DNA from 3 places in the Janthinobacterium sp. 67 genome. Region 2 is predicted to be linked to each of the others. Evidence: predicted binding sites of a transcription regulator. Region 2 holds the regulator's gene; each other region holds the start of a gene.
The links. Region 2 encodes FNR, which switches genes on or off when oxygen is low (the NO sensors DNR and NnrR bind a similar motif). Its sites were predicted from a motif close to TTGATNNNNATCAA; they were not measured.

Region 1: CLU90_RS08730 (OmpW/AlkL family protein) is a predicted target of FNR. The motif match lies at 1,878-1,891, and genes of this name have one in related genera.
Region 3: paaA (1,2-phenylacetyl-CoA epoxidase subunit PaaA) is a predicted target of FNR. The motif match lies at 4,019-4,032, and genes of this name have one in related genera.

What each region holds. Positions count from the first base shown of each region.
Region 1 is NZ_PGES01000001.1:1,946,213-1,956,468, reverse strand. It holds gene CLU90_RS08745 (MerR family transcriptional regulator) at 1-227, opposite strand, end outside; gene fur (ferric iron uptake transcriptional regulator) at 297-734, opposite strand; gene CLU90_RS08735 (LysR family transcriptional regulator) at 914-1,810, shown strand; gene CLU90_RS08730 (OmpW/AlkL family protein) at 1,957-2,574, shown strand; gene CLU90_RS08725 (MetQ/NlpA family ABC transporter substrate-binding protein) at 2,653-3,480, opposite strand; gene CLU90_RS08720 (methionine ABC transporter permease) at 3,513-4,187, opposite strand; gene CLU90_RS08715 (methionine ABC transporter ATP-binding protein) at 4,180-4,989, opposite strand; gene CLU90_RS08710 (YbaN family protein) at 5,314-5,772, opposite strand; gene CLU90_RS08705 (YceI family protein) at 6,238-6,804, shown strand; gene CLU90_RS08700 (NAD(P)/FAD-dependent oxidoreductase) at 6,936-8,744, opposite strand; gene CLU90_RS08695 (sigma-54-dependent Fis family transcriptional regulator) at 8,888-10,030, opposite strand; gene CLU90_RS08690 (serine hydrolase domain-containing protein) at 10,256-10,256, shown strand, end outside.
Region 2 is NZ_PGES01000001.1:4,122,475-4,132,730, forward strand. It holds gene ccoG (cytochrome c oxidase accessory protein CcoG) at 1-1,285, shown strand, start outside; gene CLU90_RS18445 (FixH family protein) at 1,432-1,956, shown strand; gene fnr (fumarate/nitrate reduction transcriptional regulator Fnr) at 1,960-2,718, opposite strand; gene CLU90_RS18455 (response regulator) at 2,958-6,032, shown strand; gene CLU90_RS18460 (TOBE domain-containing protein) at 6,124-6,891, opposite strand; gene CLU90_RS18465 (sulfate/molybdate ABC transporter ATP-binding protein) at 6,932-7,633, opposite strand; gene modB (molybdate ABC transporter permease subunit) at 7,651-8,322, opposite strand; gene modA (molybdate ABC transporter substrate-binding protein) at 8,338-9,096, opposite strand; gene CLU90_RS18480 (sterol desaturase family protein) at 9,259-10,023, shown strand; gene CLU90_RS18485 (bile acid:sodium symporter family protein) at 10,035-10,256, opposite strand, start outside.
Region 3 is NZ_PGES01000001.1:3,385,064-3,395,319, reverse strand. It holds gene CLU90_RS15230 (cytochrome-c peroxidase) at 1-995, opposite strand, end outside; gene CLU90_RS15225 (M14 family metallopeptidase) at 1,290-2,414, opposite strand; gene CLU90_RS15220 (hypothetical protein) at 2,555-2,809, shown strand; gene paaX (phenylacetic acid degradation operon negative regulatory protein PaaX) at 2,920-3,849, opposite strand; gene paaA (1,2-phenylacetyl-CoA epoxidase subunit PaaA) at 4,116-5,105, shown strand; gene paaB (1,2-phenylacetyl-CoA epoxidase subunit PaaB) at 5,133-5,417, shown strand; gene paaC (1,2-phenylacetyl-CoA epoxidase subunit PaaC) at 5,432-6,184, shown strand; gene paaD (1,2-phenylacetyl-CoA epoxidase subunit PaaD) at 6,184-6,729, shown strand; gene paaE (1,2-phenylacetyl-CoA epoxidase subunit PaaE) at 6,770-7,849, shown strand; gene paaG (2-(1,2-epoxy-1,2-dihydrophenyl)acetyl-CoA isomerase PaaG) at 7,940-8,731, shown strand; gene paaH (3-hydroxyacyl-CoA dehydrogenase PaaH) at 8,733-10,256, shown strand, end outside.

The DNA of each region.
Region 1 (10,256 bases), 2.2 Mb from region 2:
AGGGCGGCCCAGTCCGTGTCGTCGCCGGCCAGGACGGGCAGCAGTTCGGCCAGGCGGAAGCCCAGCACCTGCGCCTGGCGTATCAGTTTGACTTGCGCCAGGTCTTGCTGCGTGTAGACGCGATAGGCGCCCGAGCGGCGCACGTCGCCCAGCAAGCCCAGCGCTTCATAGTGGCGCAAGGCTTTGGGCGAGGTGCCCGCCAGGCGGGCGATTTCTCCGATGTACATGGGCGATCCTTTTTCAAGCTTGGGCGAATCTTACCGCAAGGCAGCGGCACCCAGATACCCGATGCACCCTCAGACCCGGCGCGGCGGGATTTTCTTGGCCGTGCACTCGGCGCAGGTGCCGTACAGCGACAGCGCGTGCTCGTGCAGCACGAAGCCCCGTTCGGCGGCGATTTCGTTCTGGCGCAGCTCGATCCCTTCATCGACGAATTCATCAACCTTGCCGCAACCGGTGCAAACGAGGTGGTCATGGTGCTGGCCTTCGTTCAGTTCGAAGACGGCGTGGCCCGATTCGAAGTGGCGGCGAAACAAAATGCCCGCTTCGGCAAACTGCATCAGCACGCGGTAGATGGTGGCCAGGCCCACGTCGATCTTTTCGGCCAGCAAGAGCTTGTAGACATCGTCCGCACTCAGGTGCTTGATGCCCCCTTCTTGAAACAGCTGCAGAATCCGCAAGCGGGGGATGGTCACTTTCAAGCCCGATTCACGCAGTTCCCTCAATATATCCATGTCTCCCATTCCTTTTGTAGTCGTCTAGCGAGGTCATTCATTATATCGCAAATGATAATCATTACTATTCTCATTTGTATGGTGTGCGTCAGTCTTGCTGTTGCTTCTGATATCCACTTTTGCAGAGTGCACGGTAAAATCGCCGTACTGTGCAGTAATGAATAACAATGGAGCAGGGCATGGATAGATTTGATGCGATGCGGATATTTACGCGCATTGTCGAGTTGCGCAGTTTCACGCAGGCCGCGCATGACCTCGGCTATCCGAAGGCGACCGTCACGCATGCGATCAAGCAACTCGAAGCGCGGCTGCGCGTGCGCTTGCTGCAGAGGACCACGCGGCAAGTGACGCCCACGCCCGATGGCGAGGCGTATTACCAGCGCTGCGTGCGCCTGCTGGCGGACCTGGAAGAAACGGAAGCCGTGTTCAGTTCGGCGGCGCGGCAGCCGGCCGGCAAGCTGCGCGTCGACTTGCACGCGACCCTGGCCATGCATTTCGTCATGCCCGTGCTGGACCGGTTCTGCGCCCGCTACCCGCTGATCGAGCTGGAAATCGGCATGGGCGACCGCCTCGTCGACCTGGTGCGCGAAGGCGTCGATTGCGTGCTGCGCGCGGGGGAATTGGGCGACTCGTCGATGGTGGCGCGCCGGGTGGCGCTGCTCGAACAGCTTACCTGCGCCAGCCCCGCCTACCTGGCCAGGCACGGCACGCCCGAGAATCTGGCGCAACTGGCGGGCCACCGCGCCGTCAATTTTTTTTCCGCCCAGACGGGCAAGGTTTGGCCTTTCGATTTCAAGGTGGATGGCCAGCGCCACAGCGTGGCCTTGCCGGGCACGCTGTCCGTCAACAATGCGGACGCGTATCACGCCTGCTGCCGCGCGGGCATGGGTCTGATCCAGGCGCCCCGTTATCACCTGGAGTCGGCGCTGGCGGCGGGCGAACTGGTGGAAGTGCTGGCCGAAATGCGTCCCGATCCCTTGCCTGTCTCCGTGCTGTATCCCCATCACCGGCAACTGTCGCCGCGCGTGCGCGTGTTTGCCGACTGGGTCGCCGGCCTGTTTGCCGAAGCGAATTGACGCGCTGCCGCATTTTCTTGACCTGGGCAAAGGAAAAAATCCCTCTGTTGATGCCATCTAGCACTATTTGATGTGGATCAAAGTTTTTGTTGCACTGCACTCTTAGACTTCGCAGCGTTACTTAACGACAAAAAGAGGGAACTAGAATGAAAAAGTCCGCAACTGCAGCAGCAATCGTCCTGGCCGCCATCGGCGCATTCGCCAGCAACGCAATGGCACAGGAAGGCCCATGGCTGGTCCGTGCGCGCGCCGTGCACCTCGATCCGGCCGATAAATCTGCTCCTGTTGGTGGCGTCGGCGCATCCGACCGTTTGACGGTCAGCAGCAAGACGATTCCTGAAATCGATATTTCGTACTTCTTCACCCCGAATATCGCTGCCGAGCTGATTCTGACCTACCCGCAAAAGCATGACGTCAAGCTCGACGGCAACAATATCGGTACCTTCAAGCACTTGCCGCCGACCCTGTCGCTGCAATACCACTTCATGCCTGAAAAACAGTTCAGCCCTTACGTGGGTGCCGGCATCAACTACACGAATATCTCGGACGTGAAATTGCTGAACGGCGCCGGCCGCCTGGAACACGACAGCTGGGGTTACTCGCTGCAAGCCGGTGTCGACTACAAACTGGATAAAAACTGGTCCCTGAACTTCGACATCAAGAAAGTGCAGATCCGCAGCGACGTCTTCATCGGTGGCGCCAAGGCCAGCGAAGTCAAGGTCGATCCTCTCCTGATCGGCGTCGGCGTCGGTTACCGCTTCTAAGTATAGGCATGCCCGCGCAGCGCGGGCGAAAAAAAAGGACGGCAACAGCCGTCCTTTTTTACGTTTCAAGCGTACCGTTTATTTTTTCAGCGTCTTTTCCAGCGCCAGCTGGTAGTCCGTCTTTTCGTAGCCGGCCAGGTATTTGTTCGTCGCGTCGAGGAAGGCGCGCGAGCGGTAGGCCGCTTCCAGGTCCTTGACCCATGGCTTGGCCTTGTCGGCCGTGCGGATGGCGACCAGGTTGATGTAGCTGTCCGAGATCTTTTCCACGGCGAGGGCCGAGGTCAGCTTCATGCCGGCGGCCAGGGCGAAGTTGCCGTTGACGAAAGCGTAGTCGGCGTCCGCCAGCGAACGTGGCAGCTGCGCCGCTTCCAGCGGCACCAGCTTCAGCTTCTTCGGGTTTTCCAGCACGTCGCGCTCGGACGCGCGCAGCGGGTCGACGTTCGGTTTCAGTTTGATCCAGCCCATCTTGGCCAGCATCACCAGCGCGCGCGCCTGGTTGGTCGGGTCGTTCGGCATGGTGATGGTGGCGCCGTTCTTGACGTCAGCCAAGGATTTTTGCTTGCCGCCGTACAGGCCGATCGGCATGGTCGGCACGGTGATCAGGGGGCTCAATGGCAGCTTGTTATCGGTGGCGAACTTGGTCAGATAGACGATGTGCTGGAACACGTTGGCGTCCAGCGAGCCTTCGGCCAGCGCGTAGTTCGGCTGCACGTAGTCGTTGAATTCCACGATCTTGACCTTGTAGCCCTGTTTTTCCAGGATGGGCTTGATGCCCAGCTTCAGCTGGTCCGAATACGGGCCGGAACTGGTGCCGATGACGAGTTCTTTCGGGTCCTTGGCGTGGGCGGCGGTGGCGAAGGCCAGGCTGGTGGCGGCGACGAGCAGGGTGCGGCGAATGTGGTTCATGCTTTTCCTTGTACTGAAATACTGAAGATGAATTAACGTTTGTCGAGGCGCTTGGCGATGCGCGTGCCGGCGAACTGGATGGTTTGCACCAGCACGATCAGGATGGCCACGGTGGCGACCATGATGTCCGTCTCGAAGCGGTAGTAGCCGTAGCGGATGGCCAGGTCGCCGATGCCGCCGCCGCCCACCACGCCGGCCACGGCCGAATACGACAGGAAGCTGATCGACAGCACGGTCAGCGCCAGCACGAGGCCGGAACGCGCTTCGACCAGCAGCACGCGGAAGATGATCTGCATTTCCGACGCGCCCATGGCGTGCGCCGCCTCGATCACGCCGCGCGGCACTTCGCGCAGGTTCTGTTCCACCAGGCGCGCCAGGTAGGGAATGGCGGCGAACGACAGCGGCACGCTGGCCGCCAGCGGGCCGATCGAGGTGCCCGCGATGATGCGCGTAAACGGCGTCAGGGCGACGAGCAGGATGATGAAGGGGAAGCTGCGTACGGTATTGACCAGCCAGCCGAGGATCATCGACAGCGGACGGTTTTCCAGCGACTGGCCTTCCGATACGAGGAACAGCAAGATGCCCAGCGGGCCGCCGACCAGGATGGCGGCCGTGAGGCCAATGCCCAGCATCGTCATGGTCTGGCCCAGCGCCACCCAGATTTCCGGCAGCAGGTTGATGACGTTATTGATCGATTCTTCAAACATGTGTTGCATCCTTCCATGCGGTGGCTTCAAACGCCTCGGTGCCGTAATAAGCGAGCTCGCGTCCCAGCGCCGTCTTGCGCGGGGTAGCCGTGTCGCTCAAGTCGAATTGTTCGGCGATGGCGCCTTTTTCCACGACGGCGACGCGGTTGCAGATGGCGCCCAGCACCGACAGCTCATGGCTGACGATGACGATGGTCACGCCGAGGCGCGCATTGATGTCGCGCAGGGTGTCGAGCAGGGCGCGCGTCGTTTCCGCGTCCAGCGCGGACGTCGGCTCGTCGCACAGCAGCACGTCGGGGTGGCTGGCCAGCGCGCGGGCGATGGCCACGCGCTGCTTCTGCCCGCCGGACAATTGGGCCGGATAGCTGTGCAGCTTGTCGGACAGGCCGACCAGTGCCAGGCACTCCTCGACCCGGGCGGCGATCTGCTCGCCCTTGGTCGTGCCATGGATTTTCAGGGGGAAGGCGACGTTGTCGAAGACGGTGGCATTCTGCAGCAGATTGAACTGCTGGAAAATCATGCCGATGTTCTGGCGCGCATCGCGCAAGTCGCTCTTGCTCAGGCTCGTCAATTCGCGCCCGGCCACGGTAATCGTGCCGCTGTCGGGACGCTCGAGCAGGTTAATCAGACGCAGCAGGGTCGATTTGCCGGCGCCGCTCTTGCCGATCAGGCCGAAAATATCACCGGGATAGACTTCCAGCGTGACCGATTTGACCGCGTGGAATTGTTCGCCTTTGGGCAGCGCGAAGGTCTTGTTCGCGCCATCGATGCGAATCACCGGCGTACGGTGGGATGTGGTCATGCAGTGTTTCCTTTTTTATTGGACCGTGACAGGCGCGCTTGCAGGGGCCAAATCGCCCAGCCTGTTACGTCGGTTGCGTAGTATACCTCCGATCGTGTTATTACTCCTACGACAGAATCTTGCTTTGAATATGCAAATAATGTCTATGCGTCCGTTTTCAAGTCAAAAAAGCGGGAAAGCGGTGTTCTTGCCGAATTTAATCGCGTGGAGGGGCGTGCGGGAGCCGTATCCTGGTGAAAAGTTCGCCGCGCCCTGCGGACGCCTCGCGGTACTTTTATGTGCGGTTCGGCTCACTTGCCGTTTCTTCGACGTGGACAGGGCCGTTTACTGCCCGCCATTGCCTTCTTCGCGGGCAGATTCTGCCCCGGTGGCGGCGGGACCTTCGGGGCGCCGCAGCAGGTAGACGAGCACGGCGATTTCCATGGCGCCCACCATGGCGATGACCCACCACGGCGGATGGCCCAGGCACATGGCGACAAAGCCGATGGCCATGCCCAGGCAAGCCATGACCTTGCCGCGCCGCGAGACGGCGCGGTGCTCGCGCCATTGGCGCAGCGGCGGACCGAAGCGGCGATGGTGCAGCAGCCAGTGTTCGAGGCGCGGCGAGGCGCGGCTGAAGCAGGCGAGGGCGAGGATGAGGAAAATCGTCGTCGGCATGACGGGCAGCATGGCGCCGATGATCCCCAGCAGCACCATCAGGGCGCCGGCGGCCGTCCACGCCCAGCGGCGCAGGCGTGCGCCATGCGCTTCAGGCAGCGGCGTCCGGGCGTGCGGTTGCCGCATCAGGCGAGGGCGCCGGCCGTGGGGCCGTGGCTGCGGAGCGGGGAGGCGGCGGGAAGCGCCTTCAAGGTGCGCATAGCGTGGCGGGTGTGGCGGGTGGCCGTCATGTTTTTTTCTGTGCTGTGTTCTGCTCTATTATGGATGAATCAAGGCGGCGCTGCATGCCCGCCAGGGCCGTGATGATAGCAATCCTGGAGAATAATAACAAGAATCATTCTCATTTGATGATCTGATAACGCTGGATATTTTTGGCAATGCAGACAATAATCGGCAGCAGAAGACGCCGTCACGGACATCGCTGCCGTTATTATCGATTTTTTCGATGCTAACTAGGTATATTTTCCGTTTTACATCGATCTTCATGCCATGCATAATCTGTTGCAACTGAAGCCGGACAATCAGCCGCAGCGCTTCCCGCCTGCAGCTGCTTGCGGTTTTGACATCCTCCACTCCTATCAGGAATCCATCATGAAAAAACTGCTCGCCTTTATCGCCGCCGCCGGCTTCTCCCTGTCCGCTTTTGCCGCTCCTGAAGTCTACGTCATCGATGGCAGCCACACTTTCCCCCGTTTCGAGTACACCCACATGGGCTTCTCGACGCAGCAAAGCCGTTTCAATAACACCACCGGCAAGGTCACGCTGGACCGCGCCGCCAAGACGGGCGCCGTCGAAGTGCTGATCGACACCAAATCCGTCGACACGGGTTCGACCCTGTTCAACTCGCACATCCAGGGCGAAGACTTCCTCGACACGGCCAAGTATCCGGTCGCCACCTACAAGTCGACCAAGTTCAACTTCGACGGCGACAAGCTGGCCTCCGTTGAAGGCAATTTGACCCTGAAAGGCGTGACCAAACCAGTGACCCTGACCGTCACCTCGTTCGCCTGCGCACCGCACCCGATGCTGAAGAAAGACGCTTGCGGCGCCAATGCCACGGCCAAGATCAAGCGCTCGGAGTTCAACGCCGGCAAATATGCGCCGGCCGTCAGCGATGATGTCACGTTGACCTTCGCCATCGAAGCCATCAAACAGTAATTTTTAGACCCGATATCTGCACTGCCGGGGTCGGACCCTGAGGGTCCGACCCCAGTTTTTGCTCTTGGTTTGAAGCTGAAAAAAACGGCGGGCAAATAGCCCGCCGTTTTTTTTCGTCCAGGTAGTCGGTATCACGCCAGGTGATGCACCTCCTGCTGCCCATACACGGGCGTGTTCAACCCTTCCATGCGCGCCTTCAGTTGCAGCGACAGGTACTGGGAATAATGGCGCGACTGGTGCAGGTTACCGCCGTGGAACCACAGCGCCTGCTGCTGCGTGGGTTTCCACATATTGCGCTGTTCGCCCTCCCACGGGCCAGGGTCCTTCGTCGTGCTTGACCCGAGTCCCCATACCTTGCCCACCTTGTTCGCCACCTCCGGAGAGATCAGGTCGGCCGCCCAGCCATTCATGGAGCCGTAGCCGGTGGCGTACACCACCAGGTCGGCTGGCAGTTCCGTACCGTCGGACAGCACGATGGAATGGGCTTTCAATTCCTGCACGCCGACGCCGCTTTTCAGCTTGATCTTGCCCTCGGCGACCAGCTCGGAGGCGCCCACGTCGATGTAGTAGCCGGAGCCGCGGCGCAGGTACTTCATGAACAGGCCGGAATCGTCGTCGCCAAAGTCCAGCATGAAGCCCCGTTCTTCCAGGCGCGCATAAAAGTCCGCATCGCGTTCGCGGATGGCCTTGAAGACGGGCTTCTGGAAGTCGGCCAGGATCTTGTACGGGATCGAGGCGAACGTCAGGTCGGCCTTGGCCGTCGTCATGCCGGCGGCCAGCGCCCGTTCCGAATACAGGTCGCCCAAGGCCAGGTCCATCAGCGAATCGGACTTGACGATGTGCGTCGACGAGCGCTGTACCATGGTCACGTCCACGCCCGCTTCCCACAGGGCGGCGCAGATATCGTGCGCGGAATTGTTCGCGCCGATGACGACCACCTTCTTGCCCACGTACGCGTCCGGTCCCGGATGCTGCGACGAGTGCTGCTGCTCGCCCTGGAACACCTCCATGCCCTTGAACTTCGGCATGTTCGCCTTGCCCGACATGCCCGTGGCCAGCACCAGCTGCTTGGGTTTCAGGGTGACGGGCTGGCCGTCGCGCAGCACCTGCACCGTCCACTCGCCCGTGGCTTCGTCGAAGCTGGCCGATTCGCAGGAAGTCGAACCCCAGTAGTTCAGTTCCATCACCTTGGTGTACATTTCCAGCCAGTCGCCGACCTTGTCCTTCGGCGTGAAGACGGGCCAGTTGTCGGGGAACGGGATGTAGGGCATGTGGTCGTACCAGACGGGGTCGTGCAGGCACAAGGACTTGTAGCGCTTGCGCCAGCTGTCGCCGGGGCGCGCGTTTTTCTCGATGATGATGGTGGGGACGTTCAGCTGGCGCAGGCGCGCACCGAGCGCGATGCCGCCCTGGCCGCCGCCGATGATGACGCAGTAGGGCTGGCGCGCGTAGCCCAGTTCCGCCGCTTCCTTCTCGCGGTGCTCGAGCCAGCTGCTGCGGTTGGTGCGCGCGCCGTGTTCCGCGCCCATGGGCCGACGGCCGCCCTTGGCTTCCTCAAACCCCTTCAATTCGCTCATGGTGGTGAGCAGGGTCCAGATCTTGCCGTCGCGGATGCGGATGAAGCCCACGCCGCGCGCCACGTTCGTTTCCACCGTGATCCAGCTTTGCAGCACGCCGCCGGCTTCCACCGCATGTTCGCCATCGGCGATGCGGATGGAGACCGGCTGCACGGCGCCCAGTTGGGCGGACAGCATGGCGGCGATCTGTTCGCGGCCTTCCAGGGTTTTCAGGTTCCAGGTAAACAGCACCAGGTCGCGCCAGTAGCCGTCCTGTTCGAACAGTTGCGCGGCACCCGTGCCGTCGCTGGCGCGAAGAAAGCCTTCGAGCTGTTCCAGGACGCCGGCCACGGCCAGGTCGTGCGGGTTGATATCGGTTAGCATCGTGTCTCCTCCAAGTCTGCTGACTTTATGATGGGATGCGGCTGTGTTGCCGCTGACGATGTTGTAACACTGGCGTTCCGGCGCCGCATTGCGCAGCGCAGCATGGCCGCTACTGAGACGGAAGTCTCAGCGCGTTTGTCGCATCATTGCCGGTGCGGCGCCACGATGTGCAGCTGCTTGAGACGCCGGTACAGGGTGGCGCGCGAGATGCCCAGCATGGCGGCCGCCTGCAGCGGGCGCCATTTGGCGGCGGTCATGGCGTGGACGATGCGCGTGCGTTCGGCCAGTTCCGGCGCCGTGTAGGCCACCACGTCTTGCGCGGCGGGCGCCTCGCGCATGGCGCGCGGACGCGCCTTGGCCGGTCGCTGCGGCGCGCGCACGCGCGCATGCAGCCAGGTGCTGCCGCCGGCCAGGCGCAAGGACAGCAGACTGCGTCCCGCGCGCGCATCGAACAGCCGTTCGGCAAGCACTTCCAGCACCTCGGCGACGGGACGCGGCAGGCTGCCGAGGCCCGCGATGACGTCGCGCGCGCAGCGGTTGGCGGCGACGATGTCGCCATGTTCGTCGATGGCGAGCAGTATCTCCGGCTGCACTTCCACGAAGTGGCGGTTGCGGTGCGCCAGCAGGATGCAGCAATGGCTGTAGGACTTGAGGAAAAAACCGTCCTCGATCAGGGTCGCGCCTTGCCGCACCAGCTGCTTGACGAGGCGCTGGCTGTCGCGCGCGTCGGGTGAACGCAAGGCCGACGCATCGAGCACGCCGATCAAGTCGCCGTGCGGCGAAAAGATCGGCGCGGCGCTGCAGGTCAGGCCCGTGAACGCGGCGCGAAAATGGTCGGTCTTGTGCACGGTGATGGCTTCGTGGTCGAGCAGCACGGAGGCGATGCCGCACGTGCCTTCCTCTTCTTCCGACCAGCACGAACCGGGGTACAGGCCAGCCTTCTTGAAATCCTTGCGCTGGTCCGTGTCGACCGCGTAATCGATCGTCACGCCGCGCGCATTGGCGAGGATGACGCAATAGCCCGCTTCACGCACCATGGCGTGCAGGCGCGGCAGGCACTGGCCCGTGGAACGCAGAAAATCTTCCTCGGACTGCTGGATGGCGCGCAATTCGGCGCCCGTCAGGATGCGCGGCCCCGTGGTGGAAGCGGGGTCGAGCCGGTAGTCGTCCAGCGAGCGCCGGTACGACGACGCGAGCCTGGCCGTATCGGCGCCCGGATTGACGATACGGCCGGCGATCAGGTCGCGCACGCGGTCGATATGGCTGGTCTGGCGGACGTAGGGCATGGCGCTCTCCAGTGTCTCGTGTCAGTTTTTATGGTGTTTTCGTTTGTAGCACGAAGCGCCAGGCCGCGCATCCTGCGCTGCAGCATGGCGCGCGCGTGAGACGATGGTCTCAGCGTGTGGCCCGCACAATAGGATGCCGTAGAACAAGATAAAAAAGTTTCTCTGTTAGCATGCATCGCATGAAGCGAGCGCCGCCGCCGGCGCCAGCCATGACAGGAGAAATGCA
Region 2 (10,256 bases):
GCTTACCCAGCTGGCGTTCTACGGCTTGCCGTGGTTGACCTGGAACGGCAGGCAAGCCCTGCTGTTCGACTTGACCACGCGCAAGTTCTACATTTTCGGCGTCGTGCTGTGGCCCCAGGATTTCATCTATCTGGCGGCCCTGCTGATCATCTGTGCGTATTTGTTGTTCCTCGTCACGGCCATTGCCGGGCGGGTGTGGTGCGGGTTTTCTTGCCCGCAAACGGTATACACGGAAATCTTTCTGTGGGTCGAACGCCGCATCGAGGGCACGCGCAGCGCGCGCATGGCCCTCGACAGGCAGGGCCCGTCCGTGCGCAAGGCCTTCAAGAAGACGGCCAAGCACCTGGTATGGGGCGCCATCGCCCTGTGGACGGGCTTTACCTTTGTCGGCTACTTCACGCCGATCAAGGAACTGGCGCGCGAGGTGACCACCCTCAATTTCGGTCCCTGGGAATGGTTCTGGGTCTTGTTCTACAGCCTGGCAACTTACGGCAACGCGGGCTGGCTGCGCGAACAGGTGTGCAAATACATGTGCCCCTACGCGCGCTTCCAGAGCGCCATGTTCGACCAGGACACCCTGATCATCACCTACGATGCCAAGCGCGGCGAACCACGCGGCGCCATGAGCAAGAAGGCCGGCAACAACGACAAGCTGGGCGACTGCATCGATTGCACCCTGTGCGTGCAGGTGTGTCCGACCGGCATCGATATCCGCAACGGCCTGCAGTATGAATGCATCGGCTGCGCCGCCTGTGTCGATGCCTGCAACAGCGTGATGGACAAGGTCGAGCGGCCGCGTGGCCTGATACGCTACAGCACCGACCATGCGATGGAAAACAACTTCAATTCGAAGCAGATCCGCCAGCGCGCCATGCGCCCGCGCGTGCTGATCTACACGTCCATCCTGGCCCTGATCATCATCGCCGTATGTACCTCGCTGGCCCTGCGCACGCCCCTGAAAATGGACGTGATCCGCGACCGCGGTTCGATGGGACGCGAAGTGGAAGACGGCATGATCGAAAACGTCTACCGCCTGCAGATCATGAACACGTCCGAGCAAAGCCAGCATTTCAAGATCAGCGCTTCCGGCTTGCCGGGCCTGACCTTGCTGACGCGCGAAGAAGTGACCTTGCAGCCGACGGAAACGCTGGGCTGGCCGATCCGCCTGCGCGTGCCGCACGGCGTGGGCGAGAAGGGCTCGAACAAGATTGCGATCGAATTGCAATCGCTGGACGACCCGTCGCTGCACGTGCGCGAAAGCGCGGTCTTCATCGTGCCGCGGTGATGTTGATTCGGGGTCGGCCCCTCTGGGTCCGACCCCGGTATTTCGCCGTAGGGGTAGCATTCAACATGCGGTAGGTTTACTGTATTTTCAACCCAGAAGCAAAAGCTGGGGTCAGACCCAAAGGGTCTGCCCCCAAGGAGAACAAAATGTCCGACAGTCTGAAACTGCAAGCCCCCGTTGCCCCGTGGTACAAGCACCGCTGGCCATGGCTGCTGATGATCGGCCCCGGCCTGTCCGTGGTCGTCGGCAGCTTCATGGGCTATATCGCGTTTACGCAGCCCGACGCGCTGGTGGTGGGCGATTATTACAAGCAAGGCAAGGCGATCAACCAGGATTTGAAGCGCGACACGATCGCCAGCGACCTGGCCATGGATACGAGCCTGTCATACGACGTGGCGCAGGCGCGCCTGAGCGGTTCCGTGCACAGCTTCGGCAAGGCCTATCAGGCTCCTTTGCTGCTGCACCTGGCGCATGCGACCCTGCCGGAAAAGGATATCAAGCTGCTGGTGCAGCCCGATGCGGCCGGCAATTTCTCGGTCGCCCTGCCGATGCTCGAACGCAGCCGCTGGCAGGTGCTGGTGGAAAACGACAAGCGCGAGTGGCGCCTGTCCGGCATATGGACCTGGCCCGTGCAACGCAGCATCGCGCTGCGCGCGGATGAAGAGCTATAAAGCTTATTTACAGACGTCCGTGCCTGCCGTAATGGCTTTCAGCTTGGCAGGCTGCAAGATCTCGATCTCGCGGTTCGACACGCGCAGCCAGCCTTCCTTCTTGAATTTCGACAATAAACGGCTGACGCTCTCGATGGTCAGGCCCAGGTAGTTGCCGATTTCCTCGCGCGACATGCGCAGCTGGAAATTGCTGCCCGAATAGCCGCGCGCCTCGTAGCGCGACGCCAGGTTGACGATGAAGGCGGCAAAACGCTGCGTCGCCTGCATATTGCCAAGCAACAGCATGACACTTTGCTCGCGCGTGATTTCCTGGCTCATCATGCGGTGGAAATGACGCAGCAGGGTCGGCATATTGCCCAGCAATTGTTCCAGGCTGGAAAACGGGATTTCACACACTTCGCTGTCTTCCAGCGCCACCGCATTACAGTGGTGGCGGTCGGCGCTGATGGCGTCCATGCCCAGCAGTTCGCCGGCCATCTGGAAACCCGTCACCTGCTCTTCGCCACCGGGATTGATCTGATAGGTCTTGAAGTGTCCCAGGCGGATCGCGTACAGGTTCTGGAACGAGTCGCCGATGCGGAACAGCGAGGCGCCGCGCACGATCTTGCGGCGGCGGCCGATGATCTGGTCCAGCCTGTCCATGTCGCCCACATCGAGGCCCATCGGCAGGCACAATTGATGCATGCTGCAGGTCGAGCATCGCGCACGCAACGCTTCCACGGTTACTGTGGGCAAGGTTGGAGTGAGTAGCGCTTCAGTCATGTCGGTACCTTTTAGAAAATGCAACAACAAGTTTACTGCATACAGGGTTGCCGTGTGCCAATTTCACGGTAATTTCGGCGAATAAACGACGTCCAGCCTTTAATTATATGGCAACATCGTCACAAGCCCATGCGAGGAGGGGCATTTGCGCGGTGCCGCTTGCCAAGTTGATGTATTGATAGGAAAATTCCTAACAGCATTATCTGCCGCCTGTGCCGCCCGGTACTGAAAAGGAAATCATGAAGCCTCTCGGCATCAAAGCAAAAGTCGCGCTGGCCACCAGCCTGACCTCGATCGCCATGATCGCGCTGGTCACCATGATCCAGGTGCGGCACATGCGCGACGACTTCACGCGAGTACTGCTGAGCCAGCAGTCTTCCCTGATCAGCCGCACCGCAGCCGAGCTCGACGACAAACTGGGCATGCTGCTGCAGATCGTCACCCTGACGGCCAGGCAGCAGCCGCCGGAATTGATCGCCCAGCCGGCCCAATTACGCGAATACTATTCGCGCCGCTCGATGCTGGTGCTGTTCGACGACGTGCTGGTGCTCGATGCGCAGGGCGCTGTCGTGGCCGACATGCCGGAAGTGGCGGGGCGCGCCGGCATCAACGTCGCCGAACGCGAGTATTTCCAGACCGTCCTGCGCACGCGCCAGCCCATGATCACGGAACCCATGCTGGGCAAGTCGAGCGGCATGCCCATCGTGCAGATGGTGGCGCCCGTGCTGGCCGCCGATGGCCAGGTGGCCGGCGTGGTGATCGGCGTGCTGCGCCTGTACAAGGACAATCTGCTGGGACGTCTGCGCACGGAAAAGATCGGCAAGAGCGGCTATTACTTCATCCTCACGCGCGGCGCCGTGCCGCGCTACGTGCTGTACCCCGATACCAGCCGCTTGTTGCAGCCGCGCCAACCGAACGCCAACCCGACCACCACCCAGCTATTGAAGGAAGATGGCGAAGGCAGCATGGTCAGCACCAACAGCCGCGGCGTCACGGCCGTCAACAGCTTCAAGCGCCTGAAATCGGTGAACTGGCTGCTGGCCGCCTCGCTGCCCGTCGACGACGCCTTCGAACCGTTCGACGGCGTGCTGTACCGGCTGGTGCTGTGGAGCATCCTCGCCTCGCTGCTGGCCGCTGCCGTTCTGGGCTGGGTCACCGTGCGCCTGCTGTCGCCGCTGGTGCGTTTGCGCGACACCTTGCTGGCCCTGCGCACCAGCGGCAGCCGTTTCACCCCCGTGCCGGTGCGGCAGCGCGACGAGATCGGCGAACTGACGGAAGCGTTCAACGGCCTGATGAGCGAACGCGACCGCCTGCAGCAGGAACTCGAATCGCGCGCGGCCGAGCTGGAGCAGGAGCGCGACCGGGCCGAGGCGGCCAACCGCGCGAAGAGCGATTTCGTGGCCAACATGAGCCATGAAATCCGCACGCCCCTCAATGCCGTGCTGGGCATGGTGTATTTGCTGGGCAATACCAAGCTCGATACGGAACAGCGCAAGTATCTGACCATGGTGCGCGTGGCGGGCCAGTCGCTGCTGGGCATCCTCAATGACGTGCTCGACTATTCGAAGATCGAGGCGCGCCGCATGGAATTGTCGCCCGTCGAATTCGACCTCGACGAAGTCATGAATACCCTGGCCACGACGATGACGATGAACGCGGGCGAAAAGGAGCTGGAACTGGCCATCGCCGTCGAGCCCGACGTGCCGCGGCGCCTCGTGGGCGACGCCCAGCGCCTGCAGCAGATTCTCGTCAACCTGGCCGGCAACGCCATCAAATTTACCGAGAACGGCGAAGTGGTGGTGGCCGTCAGCCTGGCCGAAAGCGAAAACGGCCGCGCCTGGCTGCGCTTCGAAGTGCGCGACACGGGCATCGGCATGACGGAATTGCAGCAACAGCAGCTGTTTGCCGCGTTTTCGCAGGGCGACCAGAGCATCACGCGGCGCTTCGGCGGCACGGGCCTGGGCCTGGCCATCAGCAAGCAGCTGATCCACATGATGGGCGGCGACATCGCCGTCGCCAGCAGCGAAGGCAAGGGCAGCCGCTTCTGGTTCAGCGTGCCCTTCGAGATGCTGGCGCAACCGGCCGAAACGCGGCGCACGCCGGCGCTGGGACAGCTGCGCCTGCTGGTGGCCGACGACAACCGCACCACGCGCGAACTGATCGTGAAACTGATCGAGGCGTGGGGCTGGCTGGCCGACGAAGTGGACTCCGGCTTTGCCGCCATCGAACTGTACCGCGAGCGCCTGGCGCAGCAGCAACCGTACGACGTCGTGCTGGCCGACTGGCACATGCCCGTCATGGACGGCCTGGCCACGGCCAAGGCCATCCGCCAGGCGGCCAGCGGCCAGCGCCAGCCCATCGTGGTGATGGTCAACGCCTTCGCCCGCAATCACCTCGAGGAAATCTCCAGCGCGGCCGAGGCCGACGTCGTGCTGATGAAACCGATCACGGGATCGAGCCTGTTCGACGCCCTGCACCAGGCGCTGATCACGAAGAACGACGGCGGCGAGCAGCGCATCCTGCACCAGCCGCTGGGCACGGAACTGGCCGGCGTGCATTTCCTGCTGGTGGAAGACAATCATTTGAACCAGGCCGTGGCGCGCGGCATCCTCGAACACATGGGCGCCACCCTGGACGTGGTGGGCGACGGCTTGCAGGCCGTGGAGCGGCTGCGCACGGAAGCGCTGCGCTACGACATCGTGCTGATGGACATGCAGATGCCCGTCATGGACGGCTTCAGCGCCACCCACATCATCCGCACGGAACTGCGCTTGAGCCTGCCCGTGATCGCCATGACGGCCGGCGTGCTGGCGTCCGAACGCGAGCGCTGCATGACGGCCGGCATCAGCGATTTCATCGCCAAGCCCGTCGTGGTGGAAGAGATGATGGAAGTCATCCTGCGCCACCTGCCCAAGCGCCCGCCGGTGCAGGCGGCCGAGCCGGCGCGCGTCGCCGATGAGGAAGTGTTTTCCATGGCGCCGCTGATGCGCGTGATGGGACGCGACGCGAAGGGACGCGGCGTGCTGCGGCGCATGGTCGAAGACGCGCTGAACAAGGGCATGACGCCCGTGCGCGACGCTGAAGCGGCGTTGCAGTCGGGCCGCCACAGCGACGTGGCGCGCATCCTGCACAGCGTGCGCGGCTCCGTGGGCACCCTGGGCACGAAACGCCTGATCCGCGCCGCGTTCGCCACCGAGGAAGCCATCGATGCGGGGCGCCTGGACGAGGTGCCGGCGCTGCTGGCGCACGCGGCGCAGGAACTGGAACTGGCGCTGGCGGCGGCGGCGGATTGGTTGTCGAGGCTGAAGGATTAAAAGGGTAGGTCGGATTAGCGCCACGCGCGTAATCCGACAGGACGCGGCAACAATGTTGTCGGATTACGCTGCGCTAATCCGACCTACGCACTTATGCGGGCACACCGAGTATCACGCTGGACGCTTTAAATATCGCCGTCACGCTGCTGCCGATGACGATACCCAGGTCGGTGCAGCTCTGGTTGGTGATGATGGCGGCAATCGTGCCGCCGCGCGGCAAGTCCAGCACCACTTCCGTGTTGACGGCGCCCGTCTGCACGCGCGTGACCGTGCCGGCCAGCTGGTTGCGCGCGGAAAAGCGCGCGCCTTCGCTGTCGGTCACGAGGATGATGGACGAGGCCTTGATCAGCGCAAACGCTTCCGCGCCCGGCACCAGGCCCAGGCTTGCGCTGCTGCCCTGGGTGACGATGGCCACGATGTGCTGGCCACCGGGCAACTCCAGGGTGACTTCGTCGTTGACGGCGCCCTGTTTCAGTTCAACCACCTTGCCCAGGAATTGATTGCGTGCCGTCGTTTTCATGGCCATTCTCCGTATGAGTAAAAGATCGTCGGCGATGCCTTCGGCCTGGCTGCCCAGCTGGCGCAGGTAGCGTGCATGCTCGCGCTCGATGATGCGGAAATTGTCGACCAGCTGGCGCCCCCGCTGCGTCAGCCGCGTGCCGCCGCCGCCCTTGCCGCCCGTCAGGCGCTCGACCAGCGGTTCGCCGGCCAGGTTGTTCATCGCGTCGATGGCGTCCCAGGCCGCCTTGTAGCTCATCTTCACAAGCTTGGCCGCCTGCGTGATGGAGCCGCATTCGGCGATGGCGCCCAGCAACTCCACCCTGCCGGCGCCACCGAGGTTTTCTCCGCCCACCGTCATCCATACCGAGCCTTCCAGGCCGATTTCCGCTGCCGCTGATTTATCCAATGCGTTCCCCCAATGCCATGTGGTCTTCCCTGTTATCGATCTGTCCGTCGCGCAAGTACAGCACGTGTTCGCCCAGGATGCGCGCATCTTCCGGATCGTGCGTGATCAGGATCATGGGCACGTCCAGGCGCTGCTGCCACTGGCTCAATTCCAGCCGCATTTTGACACGCAGGGCCGGATCGAGGGCGGCAAACGGCTCGTCGAGCAGCAGCGCGCTCGGTTCGGCCACGAGCGCCCTCGCCAGCGCCACCCGCTGGCGCTGGCCTCCGGACAACTCGTCGGGGAACTGGTGCGCCAGTTCCTGCAAGTGGAAGGCATCGAGCCAATGCTCGACCTTCTGCAATTTTTCGCGCGCACGCGGATTGAACCAGCCGCGGCTCAGGCCAAAGCCCACGTTCTGGCGCACCGTCAGGTGCGGGAACAGCGCGTAATCCTGGAACAGGTAGGCGACGTTGCGCTGCTGCGGCGGCAGGTTGATGCCGGCGGCCGAGTCGAACAGGGTGCGGCCATTCAGGCGGATATGGCCTTCGTCCGGCGTGAAGAGACCGGCAATGGCTTTCAGGGTCATGCTCTTGCCGGCGCCGGACGGGCCATACATGGCGATGCGCTGGCTGCTGGACGTGCATTGCACCTGCAGGTCGAAGCGGCGTTTGCCGGAGCGCAAGGTGGCGCGGAGGTCGAGGTCGAGTTGCATGGGCGTCATCCTCAGCGTCATTTATGCGCGACGCGCCCGGGCGCCAGGCGGCCAGCCGACAGCAGCACCACGATGCAGACCAGGGAGGTGATCAGCACCAGCGTATTGGCCACGTCGTCCTGGCCCGCCTGCACGGCTTCGTACACGGCCACCGACAGGGTCTGCGTCTTGCCGGGGATGCTGCCGGCCACCATCAGGGTGGCGCCGAATTCGCCCAGCGCGCGCACGAATCCCAGCAGCACGCCGGCCAGGATGCCGCGCCAGGCCAGCGGTAACGTGACGCGAAAGAAAATCGCCATTTCGGAAATGCCCAGCACGCGGGCCGCCTGCTCGAGCTGGCCGTCGACGGCCTCGAAGGCGGCGCGCGCCGGCTTGAAGACGAGGGGAAAGGCGACCACGGTGGAAGCGATCACGGCGCCCTGCCACGTAAAAATCAGGTTGATGCCGAAGTTGTCCTGCAACCAGATGCCCAGGGTGCCGCGCCGGCCCAGCAGCACCAGCAGGTAATAGCCGAGCACGGTCGGCGGCATCACCATCGGCAGGGTCAACAGGGCGTCGAGCAACTCTCGCCCGGGAAAACGCGTGCGCGCCAGCAGATAGCCCGTGCCGATGCCGAGCAACAAATTGAGCGCCGTGGCCCATGCCGCCACTTTGAGCGACAGGGCCAGCGCGGTCCAGGCGATATCCATGTGCAGTCGTTTGCCTTATGGCTTCTTGAAACCGTACTTGGCGAGGATGGCTTGCGCCGACGCCGTCTGCAGGTAGCTGACGAAGCGCTTCGCTTCGGCCGCGTTGCCGCTGCCCTTGATGGTGGCGATCGGGTACAGCACGGGCGAGGCCAAAGGCACCTCCAGCACCACGTTTACCTTGTCTTTCATGATGGCCGCGTCCGTGGCGTAGACAAAGCCCGCATCGACTTCGCCGCGCGCCACATAGTCGAGCGACTGGCGCACGTTCTGCGTGCCGATGGCCTTCGCTTGCACGGCGTCCCACAGCTTGGCCTTCTTCAGCGCGCCTTCCGAGTAACGGCCGACGGGCACGCTGGCCGGATTGGCGATTGCCACGCGGGTCACGTCCTTGTGCGTCAGGTCGCTCAAGCTCTTGATGCCCAGCTTGCTGTCGTGCGGCACGATCAGCACCAGGCTGTTGCCGACGAAGTCCATGCGGTCGGCCGGCAGCACCAGGCCCTGCTTTTGCGCCGCATCCATGGTTTCCTGGTCGGCTGAGGCAAACACGTCCACGGGCGCGCCCTTGACGATCTGCTGCAGCAGCACGCCCGAGGCGGCGAAGTTCAGGGACACCTTGCTGCCCGGATACTGCGCCTCATAGCCCTGCGCCGCCTCCTTGAACGCATTCGTCAGGCTGGCTGCGGCCGACACGACCACTTCGCCGGCAAGGGCGGACGAGGCGGCGGTGGCAAAGAGGGCGGCGCCGAGCAGTGTGGCGAGGGAGGTGAGGCGCATGATCGTATCCTTGATGAGAAGAGAACCAGGCTCGTAATATACACCGATATATAGCGTTCTGCCATTGCGTGGGTCAAGACTATGCCAATGGCATTGACAGATGCGGATAGTCGGACTATTTTTAAAAATAGAAGAATATCAACTACTTTCCAGGGTTAAACGATGGGATACGCAGCGGTACTGCTTGGCCCCTTGATACTGCTGGCGGTCATTCTTCTGGCATTGGCCATCGAGAGGCGCCATCCCCTGGAACAGCAGCCCGCTGGCGCGTCGCGCTTCAATCTGGCGTATATGATCATCTATGCCGCCAGTGGCGCGATGCTTGCCCCGCTCACGGCCATCGTCACGGTACGGCTGGTCAATGCGGCCGGCGGCGGGCTCATCGATCTCGACGCTTCAGGCTGGATGCTGGTACCGGCATTCGTCGTGTATGCGCTCTCCATGGATTTTCTGGAATACGTCTTTCATCGGGTGCAACATCGCGTGCCCGCCATGTGGGCCATGCATTCCTTCCATCACAGCGATGCGGCCATGAATGCCAGCACAACGACCAGGCATTATTGGGCCGAAGCGGGCATCAAGGCGCTCAGTATCTACCTGCTTGCCGGTATCTTGTTCAAGACCAACTTGGCGATATTGGGAATGTACGGGGTTCTGGGCCTGTATCACGTTTTCCCGCACATGAATGTCCGGGCCGGCTTTGGCCCTTGCTGGATGTTGTTCAATTCACCGCAGTACCATCGCATTCATCACTCTGCGCAAGCGGAACATTTCGACCGTAATTTCGCAGGGCTGTTCCCCGTCTTCGACTGGCTATTCGGCACCCACCATATTCCCCGCGCGGGAGAATATCCCCCCACGGGTCTGGACACGGGCAAGGCGCCGGCAAGCTTGCTCGACACGCTGACGTGGCCAGTGCGCAAGTAAGGCCAGCCTCCCTAGGCGCGCGCCACGGCCTCCTCGTCGCGCCGCGCATAGCGTTGCGCGATCACGGCGCAAATCATCAGCTGAATCTGGTGGAACAGCATCAGCGGCAAGATCACCATGCCCAGCGAACGCGTGGAAAACAGTACCTTGGCCATCGGCACGCCGCTGGCCAGGCTTTTCTTCGAGGCGCAAAAGACGATGGCGATTTCATCTTCCTTGTTGAACCCCAGGCG
Region 3 (10,256 bases), 740 kb from region 2:
GGGGCCTCGGTGGTGTTCACGCTGGCACGGTACCGGGCCGGCACGTCGTTGAATTTCTGCACTTTTCCCCGTTTGTCGCGCGGATACCATTCTTGCGGATGCGTATCGCGCCGCACATAAAAACGCAGGGCATCCGTCAGGTTATCGAACACGCCGTTGTGAAAAAACACCTGCCGCGTGGCGACATTGCGCAGGCTGGGCACCTTGAAGGCGCCGCATAACTCGCCTTTTGTCGCCAGGTCCGTGCGGTCGGGGCCGCACAAGCCCAGGTCGAAATAGGCAGGATCGGCGGTGGCGGGAATGCGCGTATTGCGCGGCACGCCCAGATTGTCGAAACTGAAATCTGTGAACAAGGGCGGCGTGCCATGGTCGCCCCGCACGCTGGGGTGGCACGCGGCGCAATTGCCCTTGCGTTCATCGTTGAACAGGGCCAGGCCCCGCAATTCGGCCAGTTCCAGCGGAACCTTGTTGGCCAGGTAGAGGTCATATTTGGAATCGTAGCGGTGGAAGTCCGGCTCTTCCTGCTGGAATTGCTGCAAGGCATAGGTGATGCGGCTGAATGCCTGTTGTGGCTGCGCAAAGATGGCCTCGCCAAAGACGCGCTGGAATGCTTGCGCGTAACTGCCCTTGCGCAGCCGTTCCACCACCGCATCCGTGCTGGCATTGGCCATTTCGTGCGCTGCCAGGAACGGCCGCTCCGCCTGTTCTGCCAGGCTGGCGGCGCGGCCGTCGCGGTTGATGCCGCCGTTGGGCGCGCCTTCCTCATCAAAGCGGAAAGGGGGCGTGTGTTCCAGGTAGCGCAGCGATGGCGTGGCGCGGTAGCCGGGCGCCTGGCCATCGGCGCCTCCCAGTTGCACGGCCAGCTTGTTGCCGGGCGCGTAAGCGTGGGCCGGGTCGTGACAGCTGGCGCAGGACTGCTTGCCCGAGGCGGACAGGCTGGCATCGTGGAAAATTTGCCGTCCCAGCTGCGCGGCCGGGCTGAGTTCGGCCGCCATGCCTGGCATGCCAGACAAGCTGGCAAACAAAAATATGCACACGTGTGCAAACTTGCTCCTGAAAAAGCGCGCCGTGGCGCATGGCTGGTCTCGAGTGATCATGGGCAGGATGAGTTGTCGGCAAGAAGGGGGACAGAAGTGCTGGGGCCAGTATAGGCAGCAATGGGCGGCGTGGCAACGATTTACGATGTTGCGCTGCGCAAGAAAGTGGCAGGCAAATAGCCGACGGCAGGGGAGCCGCCGGCCTGGACTGGCCCGCCACCGCATGCGTGGCGGGCCGGCATCATGCGTGGATCAGGCGCGCAAGGTCGACAGGATAGGCTGCAGCACGGCCGCGCCCAGGGCAGCGCTGCGGGCGCCGCTCCAGCCCGTTTGCGGGTCGGGATCGTTGGCATTGTCCTTGAACGGCAATTCCAGGGTCAGCGACAGGCAGCCGAAGGCGTGCGTGATGTGGGGCGAACCCATGGTCAGCACTTCCGGCGTGAACGGGCCGTCTTCGTAGCCGTGCTCATCCTGGAAGTCGGGGCTGGCCACCTTGAAGTCGGCGATGAAGCGGTCTTGCTCGGCTTTTTGCGCCGGCGTGAAATTTTCCAGCGCATCGCTGCCGGCCACGAAGACGTAAGGCAAGCCTTCGTCGCCATGCACGTCGAGGAACAGGTCGCAGCCGATTTCATGCATTTTCTGTTTCACCAGGAATACTTCCGGGCTGCGTTCCATCGTCGGCGTCATCCATTCGCGGTTCAGGTTGGCGCCGGCCGCGTTGGTGCGCAGGTTGCCATGCACGGAACCGTCCGGGTTCATGTTCGGCACCACGTAGAAGACGGCGTCTTGCAGGCACTGGCGGGCAAACGGGTTGGCCTGGTCCAGCAAGGCTTCGAGCATGCCTTCGACAAACCATTCAGCCATCGTCTCGCCCGGGTGCTGGCGCGCGATGACCCAGACTTTTTTCTCCGCATCGGCGTCGCCGACGACCAGCAAATTCATGTCGCGGCCTTCGACGGTGCTGCCCAGGTCGACCAGGCGCACCAGCGGCGACGCTTGCGCGCTGTCGATCAGGGCCAGGTGGCGGTCCCATGGGTACGGTTCGAAGTAGGCGTAGTACACGCTTTCTTCTTCGGGCGTATGTTCGATGGTCATCACCGTGCCGTCAAAGCTGGTGGGCACGCGGAACCAGGTTTCGCGGTCGTAGCTGGCCACGGCCTGGTAATCTTTCCAGCCGTCCGGGTAGGCCGACTTGCCTGCGTTCATGAAGCGGATCGTGCATGCCTCGCCTTGCGCGCCTTGTAGGCGGAAGTAAAACCACTGCGTGATGTCGGCGTGGGAATCCTTGCGGATGTTCAGCTCGATGGAGTGGGCATCGTCGGCGCGCAGCACCTCGATCGCGCCGGCGTCGAATTGCTGGCTGATTTTAATGGTCATGTGTGTTCCTGATAAAAACGTATGGGTTTTGCATCGTGTGCAATGGCGCGATGATACCCGTTTTAGGCGCGCCTTTGTGCTGGCGCAAACGACGACGGACGTGCTTTGCTAACGTGGAAGTTCCAACACGGGAGAGCATCATGAACGACAACGGCAAGCACATACACGAGCTGGAAAAGAAAGTCAGCGCCCTCAGCGACGCCCTGGCGCACCTGGGCAAGGGCACGACCTTGCAGGAATTGCTGCGCATCCTGCGCTTTCCCGGCTATACGACGCCGGCCGAATACACCTTCAACGTCGCCATCCTCGACACCATGCTGGTGCAGGCCAATGCGCTGGAAAAGCTGGGGCAGGATTTGTTGGCAGGGGCCAAGCAAGTGGCGGTAAAGCAGTGAGCAGGTAGTGACTTATTCCTGAACGCCTGAAAAATGTTCAGGGCAAGGCGCAGGGCCGCAGGCAGTACGAATGTACGCCTAGGCCCTGCAACGCCGCCATGGACGTTTTCTCAGGTGTTCAGTCCGCCAAAACGTTCAAAAAACCACGGCTCGACGTCCGGGGCATGCTCATCCTCGCGCCGCAGGGTGGCCAGGATATGTTCCTCGGCCGCCGCATACGTGATGCGGTACAGGTCGCGCGCCAGCGCATAGGCTTGCGTGCCGGGCCACGGTTCGGGCAGCAGTTCGACGGGCAGTTGCGGGTCGTGCAACTGCACGCGGCGGTAGGCGTGCGTCAGCAGCGAGCGGATGACGAACGCTTGCTCCGCGTCGAACACGGGTTCCTGCTGGAGCAAGGTCAGCAGGGGCTGGAAGCTGGCGATGAATTTTTCGTAGCCGGCCATCACTTCCGACAAGTCCCAACAGTCGCCCACCATGTCGCGCAGGGGACGCGTGCTGACACCCGGCAACTCTTTTGTGTGGCAAACGTACAGCTTGCCCTGCACCTCGTTGCGCACGAGGATATCTTCCAGCGCCTCCGCATTGCTGGCCGGGTGGCCAAAGATGCCGGGAGAAATCAAGCCGTAGCCGGCCCACAATAATTCCTTGCGCAGCGCCCCCCGCTCGGCCGCGCCGATGCTGCCGGCCGGCCCGATCACAAGGGTCCAGCTGCCATCCCAGTGCACGACCAGCGGCGCATAGATGCGGCGGTAGGCGCGTTCGAAGCGGGCCAGGGCCTCCGGGCGTATCGTATAGGCGCTGCGGCGGCCGTCGCGCTGCGAGCTGAGCCAGCCTTCCTGCGCCAGGCGGAACACGCTGGTGCGCAATAGCCGGTCATTGACGCCAAATGGCGCCAGCAGTTCGATCAGGCTGCCCAGCCAGATGGCGCCGCCGCGCGGCACGATGGCGTCGCCAAAGATGGTCATCACCAGGGACTTCGAGCGCGGTGGGTCGCTTTCCAGGAAATCGGCTATCCATGCCGTGCAGCGGGTGTTCTTCATGTGGTTCCGGTCTGGCCGTGTAGCGGTCGGTTCAATAAAAGCAGCAGTTTACTTGGCTGCGCGGGTAGCGCGGCAATAATTTGCCGGAAGCGCTGGTGGCGCTTCATGGTGTTTTCTCATAAGCAATATCATACGCACAAAAAAGCGGCACAAGATACGAATTTTTAAAATGATTCACATCAAGTGTATGCAAATCGTTTTTTGTATCGTATTATCTGTTCATCGCACCGCGTTGCTGCGCAAATCAAAGACATGGGAGACACATCATGTACGCACAAATGGTTGAAACCGGCCTCAAGAACGTCCGTTCCCTCGACGACATGGACCAGGAAGAGCGCGCTTTCCAGGCGCGCATCGACGAAGGCATCAAGATCGAGGCCAAGGACTGGATGCCGGACGCCTACCGCAAGACCCTGATCCGCCAGATTTCGCAGCACGCGCACTCGGAAATCGTCGGCCAATTGCCCGAAGGTAACTGGGTCACGCGCGCCCCGACCCTGAAACGCAAGTCCATCCTGCTGGCGAAGATCCAGGACGAAGCGGGCCACGGCCTGTACCTGTACAGCGCCGCGGAAACCCTGGGCGTGTCGCGCGACGACTTGCTGGCCGCCTTGCACTCGGGCAAAGCCAAGTATTCGAGCATCTTCAACTATCCCACCCTGTCGTGGGCGGACATGGGCGCCATCGGCTGGCTCGTCGACGGTTCCGCCATCATCAACCAGATTCCCCTGTGCCGCTGCTCGTATGGGCCGTATGCGCGCGCCATGATCCGCGTCTGCAAGGAAGAATCGTTCCATGCGCGCCAGGGCTACGACATCATGATGTCGCTGTGCAAGGGCACGCCCGCGCAGAAAGCCATGGCGCAAGATGCCTTGAACCGCTGGTGGTGGCCGTCCCTGATGATGTTCGGCCCGTCCGATGCCGCCTCCGTCAACAGCGCCCAGTCGGCGCAATGGCGCATCAAGCTGTTCTCGAACGACGAACTGCGCCAGCGCATGGTTGACCAGACCGTGCCGCAGATCGAATACCTGGGCTTGAGCGTGCCCGATCCCGACCTGAAGTTCAATGCGGAAACAGGCCATTATGAATTCGGCGAGATCGACTGGTCCGAGTTCAACAATGTCCTGAAGGGCAATGGCCCGTGCAACCGCGAACGCCTGCAAACGCGCGTCAAAGCGTATGAAGACGGCGCATGGTTCCGCGATGCCTTGGTCGCCTACGCAGACAAGCAAGCCGCTAGCAAAGCGGCAGCCTGAAAAACATCGATAAAAGGGGATAGCAACATGAGCAAAGAATGGCCATTGTGGGAAGTTTTCATCCGCAGCCAGCACGGCCTGGCGCACAAGCATGTGGGCAGCCTGCACGCTTCCGACGCCACCATGGCGGTCAACCATGCGCGCGACGTCTATACGCGCCGCAATGAAGGCGTGAGCATCTGGGTGGTGCGCGCGGCCGATATCGTCGCCAGCAGCCCCGGCGACAAGGGCGCCCTGTTCGAACCGTCGAACAGCAAGGTGTACCGCCATCCCACCTTCTTCCCGATGCCGGAAGAAGTCAAGAACCTGTGATGGGAGCGCCTGTAATGGATGACAAGGTCAATTACCTCTTGCGCCTGGGCGACAACGCCCTGCTCCTCAGCCAGCAGCTGTCGCAGCTGTGCGGCAAGGGTCCGGCACTGGAAGAAGACATGGCGCTGACCAACGTGGCGCTGGACTTGCTGGGCCAGACGCGCTTGTGGTTCAGCTATGCGGCCGAACTGGAAAACGCGGGCCGCGACGAGGACGACATCGCCTTTTTGCGCGACGCCCACGATTTCAAGAACTGCCTGCTGGTCGAACAGCCGAACGGCAATTACGCCGACACCATGATGCGCCAGTTCTTCTTCGACAGCTGGCACTACTTCCAGCTGCTGGAACTGACGAAATCGACGGATGCGCGCATCGTCGAAGTGGCGCAAAAATCGATCAAGGAAGTCACGTATCACTTGCGCCGCAGCGGCGACCTGATCGTGCGCCTCGGCGACGGTACGGCCGACAGCCACGCGAAAACGCAGGCCGCCGCCGACAAGCTGTGGATGTACACGGGCGAGATGTTCACGTACGACGCCGTCGACCAGGCCATGGTTGCCGCCGGCATCGCGCCGCCATCGGACGTGCTGCGCAGGGCTTTCCTCGAACACGTGGCCGAGATCTTCGCCGAAGCCACCTTGACCATGCCGGCGCCCGACGCCTGGATGCAAAAGGGCGGCAAGCAGGGCACGCACACGGAGCACCTGGGCTTTATCCTGGCCGAGATGCAGTTCCTGCAGCGCGCCTATCCCGGGGCGGAGTGGTAATGAGCACGGCCGCTGGCGCCGCGGCGCTGGACGCCGCCCAGGTATGGGCCTGGCTCGGCGACGTGCCGGACCCGGAAATCCCCGTCATTTCGGTGGTGGACCTGGGTATCGTGCGCGCCGTCGAAGTGACCGGCAGCGACGCTTGCGTGGTGACGATCACCCCGACCTATTCGGGTTGCCCGGCGATGCAGGTGATTGCCGATGCCGTCACGGATGCCTTGCGCAGCCACGGCGTGGCCAAGGTCACGCTGGTGAACCAGCTGGCGCCCGCGTGGACGACGGACTGGATGAGCGAAGCGGGCAAGGCCAAGCTGAAAGGCTATGGGATCGCCCCGCCGCAGCAGCAGGTGATCGACATCAGTGGCCTTGGTAGAGGAACAGCAGGTGGCGTCAAGCGTCAGCCCATGCCGAAGCTGGACGTGATCTGCCCGAACTGCGGCTCGACCCATACGCAGCTGACCAGCCAGTTCGGCTCCACGCCGTGCAAGGCCCTGTACAAATGCATGGCTTGCCGCGAACCGTTTGACTACTTCAAGTGCCACTAAAAAAATCAGGCACACGTTCCGAAGAAACTGGAGATGAAGCATGAGTAAATTTTATCCGCTGTGCGTAGCGAACGTGCGCAACGAAACGCGCGACACCATCGCCGTCACGTTCGACGTGCCATTTGAATTGCAGCAGCAGTTCCGCTTCCAGCAGGGCCAGCACCTGACCCTGCGCGCCAATATCAATGCGGAAGACGTGCGCCGCTCGTATTCCATCTGTTCGGCGGTGCAGGACGGCACCCTGCGCGTGGCCATCAAGCGCACGCCGGGCGGCGCTTTCTCCACCTGGGCGAACGATACCCTCAAGGCCGGCGCCACCATCGAGGTGATGCCGCCCATGGGCCATTTCAACGTGCCGCTCGATTGCGTCAACCGCAAGCACTACCTGGCCTTTGCGGCAGGCAGCGGCATCACGCCCATCCTCTCCATCATCAAGACGACCCTGCTGACGGAACCCCTGAGCCGCTTTACCCTGTTCTACGGCAACCGCGCTTCGTCGTCCGTCATCTTCAAGGAAGAATTGACGGACTTGAAGGATGTGTACCTGGAGCGTCTGAACCTCGTCTACGTGATGAGCCGCGAGCAGCAGGACATCGAATTGTTCAACGGCCGCATCACGCAAGAAAAATGCGAACAGTTCCTGCAGCACTGGATCAAGGTCGAAGACTACGACAACGCCTTCATCTGCGGCCCGGAAGACATGATGCTGGGCGTGTCCGCCGCCCTGCAGGCGGCCGGCATGCCCAAGCAGAACATCAAGATCGAACTGTTCGCCGCCAGCATCCCGAAAAATGCCCACAAGCCGCGCGCCCAGTTGGCCGCCGACACTGTGCAGGAAACGGAAGTGACCGTCATCATGGACGGCAACCAGACTACCTTCACGATGGACAAGGACAAGGAATCGATCCTCGACGCGGGCCTGCGCGCCGGGCTGGACATGCGCTACTCGTGCAAGGGTGGCGTATGCTCGACCTGCCGCTGCAAGATCCTCGACGGCAAAGTCGAAATGGACGTCAACTACGCGCTGGAAGACTACGAAGTGGCGCGCGGTTTCGTCCTCAGTTGCCAGAGTTTTCCGCTGACCGACAAGGTGGTCGTCGACTTCGACCAGGCTGAATAACATCAGACCCCAAGCGAAGACTGGGGTCGGACCTTAAGGTCCGACCCCGGCACTTGTCCTTGGGTTGAAAACTAAAAACCGAGACACGCCATGACCTACCAAAACATCCTCTTCACCATCGAGCAGGGCATAGCCACCCTGACCCTGAACCGTCCCGACAAGCTCAATAGTTTTACCCAAGCCATGCACGAGGAAGTGCGCGACGCGATTGCCAAGGTCAATGCGGACAGCACCGTGCGCGTCTTCGTGCTGACGGGCGCGGGCCGCGGTTTTTGCGCGGGCCAGGATTTGTCCGACCGCGCCGTGGAGCCGGGTTCGAAGGGCGTGGACCTGGGCGAATCCGTGGAAAAGAACTATGCGCCGCTGGTGCTGGCCTTGAAGGCATTGCCCATGCCCGTGATCTGCGCCGTCAACGGCGTGGCCGCCGGTGCGGGCGCCAACCTGGCGCTGGCCTGCGACATCGTCATCGCCGGCAAGTCGGCCAGCTTCGTCGAAGTGTTCTGCAAGCTGGGCCTGATCCCGGACACGGGCGGCACCTTCTTCCTGCCACGCTTGATCGGTTCGGCGCGCGCCATGGGCCTGGCCATGCTCGGTGAAAAACTGACTGCGGAAAAAGCGGAAGACTGGGGCCTGATCTGGAAATGCGTGGACGACGCGCAGCTGGCCGAAGAAACGCGCAAGCTGGCCGTGCACTTTTCCACGGCGCCGACCAAGGGTCTGGCCTACACCAAGCAGGCGCTGGCCGCCAGCGGCGCCAATACCCTGCCGCAGCAGCTGGCGCTGGAAGCGCGCATGATGAGAGATCTCGGTAACAGCGACGATTACCGCGAAGGCGTGGCCGCCTTCATGGAAAAGCGCGCACCGCAATTCAAGGGACATTGATATGGCAGCTTTGGACAACAACAGTATCGTCGCCGTCATCGGCAGCGGCGCCATGGGCGCCGGCATCGCGCAGGTGGCCGCCGCCGCCGGTTACCGCGTCAAACTGTACGACACGCGCGCGGAGGCCGTCAGCAAGGCCCTGCTCGATATCGGCAAGATGTACGCGAAGCTGGCCGAAAAGGGCCGCATGACGGCAGATGAAGCGGCGGCGGCCACGGCGCGTCTGCAGGCGGCCGGCAGCCTGGCCGATGTGAGCGATTGCGCCCTGGTGGTGGAAGCCATCGTGGAAAACCTTGACGTCAAGCGCGGCCTGTTCGCCGAACTGGAAGCGCTGGTCGGCGACGACTGCATCCTGGCGACGAACACGTCGTCGATTTCCGTCACGGCGATTGCCGCCAAGCTGCGCCGTCCGGAGCGCCTGGTCGGCATGCATTTCTTTAACCCCGTGCCCCTGATGGCGCTGGTGGAAGTGATCAGTGGCCTGGCCACCAGCGAGCAAGTGGCCGCCACCGTCTACGACACGTCCATCGCCTGGGGCAAGAACCCCGTGCATGCGAAATCGACGCCGGGCTTCATCGTCAACCGTGTCGCCCGTCCGTTTTACGCGGAAGGCTGGCGCCTGTTGAACGAGCAGGCGGGCGATGCCGCCACCATCGATGCCGTGCTGCGCGAAGCGGGCGGTTTCCGCATGGGGCCATTCGAATTGATGGACCTGATCGGCCACGACGTGAATTTCTCCGTCACGCAATCCGTGTTCGGCGCCTATTTCAACGATCCGCGCTTCACGCCTTCCGTGCTGCAGCAGGAAATGGTCAACGCCGGTTTCCTCGGCCGCAAATCGGGCCGTGGCTTCTACCCGTATGGCGAAGGCGCCAGCGCGCCTGTGGCGCAGGCGGAAGGCGCGCAAGCGACCCCGGAATTCGTCGCCCTGTCGGCCGCCATCGGCGGCGATGGCCGTGGCCATAGCGGCATCATCCACAGCCTGGTGCAGCGCCTGGAGCAGGCCGGCATCACCGTCAGCCGCCGCGTGACGCAGGAAGGCCAGGCGCACGACGAAGCGCCGGCCCTGCATTGCCACGGCGCCGCGATTTACCTCACCGATGGCCGCAGCGCCACCCAGCGCGCGCACGACAACCAGCATCCGGACACGGTGCTGTTCGACCTGGCGCTCGATTATGCCGGTGCCAAGCGCATCGCCGTGGTCCGCGCCGACCAGTGCAGCGACGCCGCCTACGCGGCCGTCGTCGGCCTGTTCCAGGCCGCCGGTTTCATCGTCACGCGCCTGGACGACGTGCCTGGCCTGGCCGTCATGCGCACGGTCGCCATGCTGGCCAACGAGGCGGCCGACGCCGTCAACCAGGGCGTGTGCACGGTGGCCGCCGTCGATATCGCCATGCAGAAGGGCGTCAACTATCCGCGCGGACCGCTGGCCTGGGCCGATGCCGTCGGCATCCAGCACATCGTCACCGTATTGCAGCACCTGGCGCAAGGCTATGGCGAAGACCGCTACCGGGTATCGCCGCTG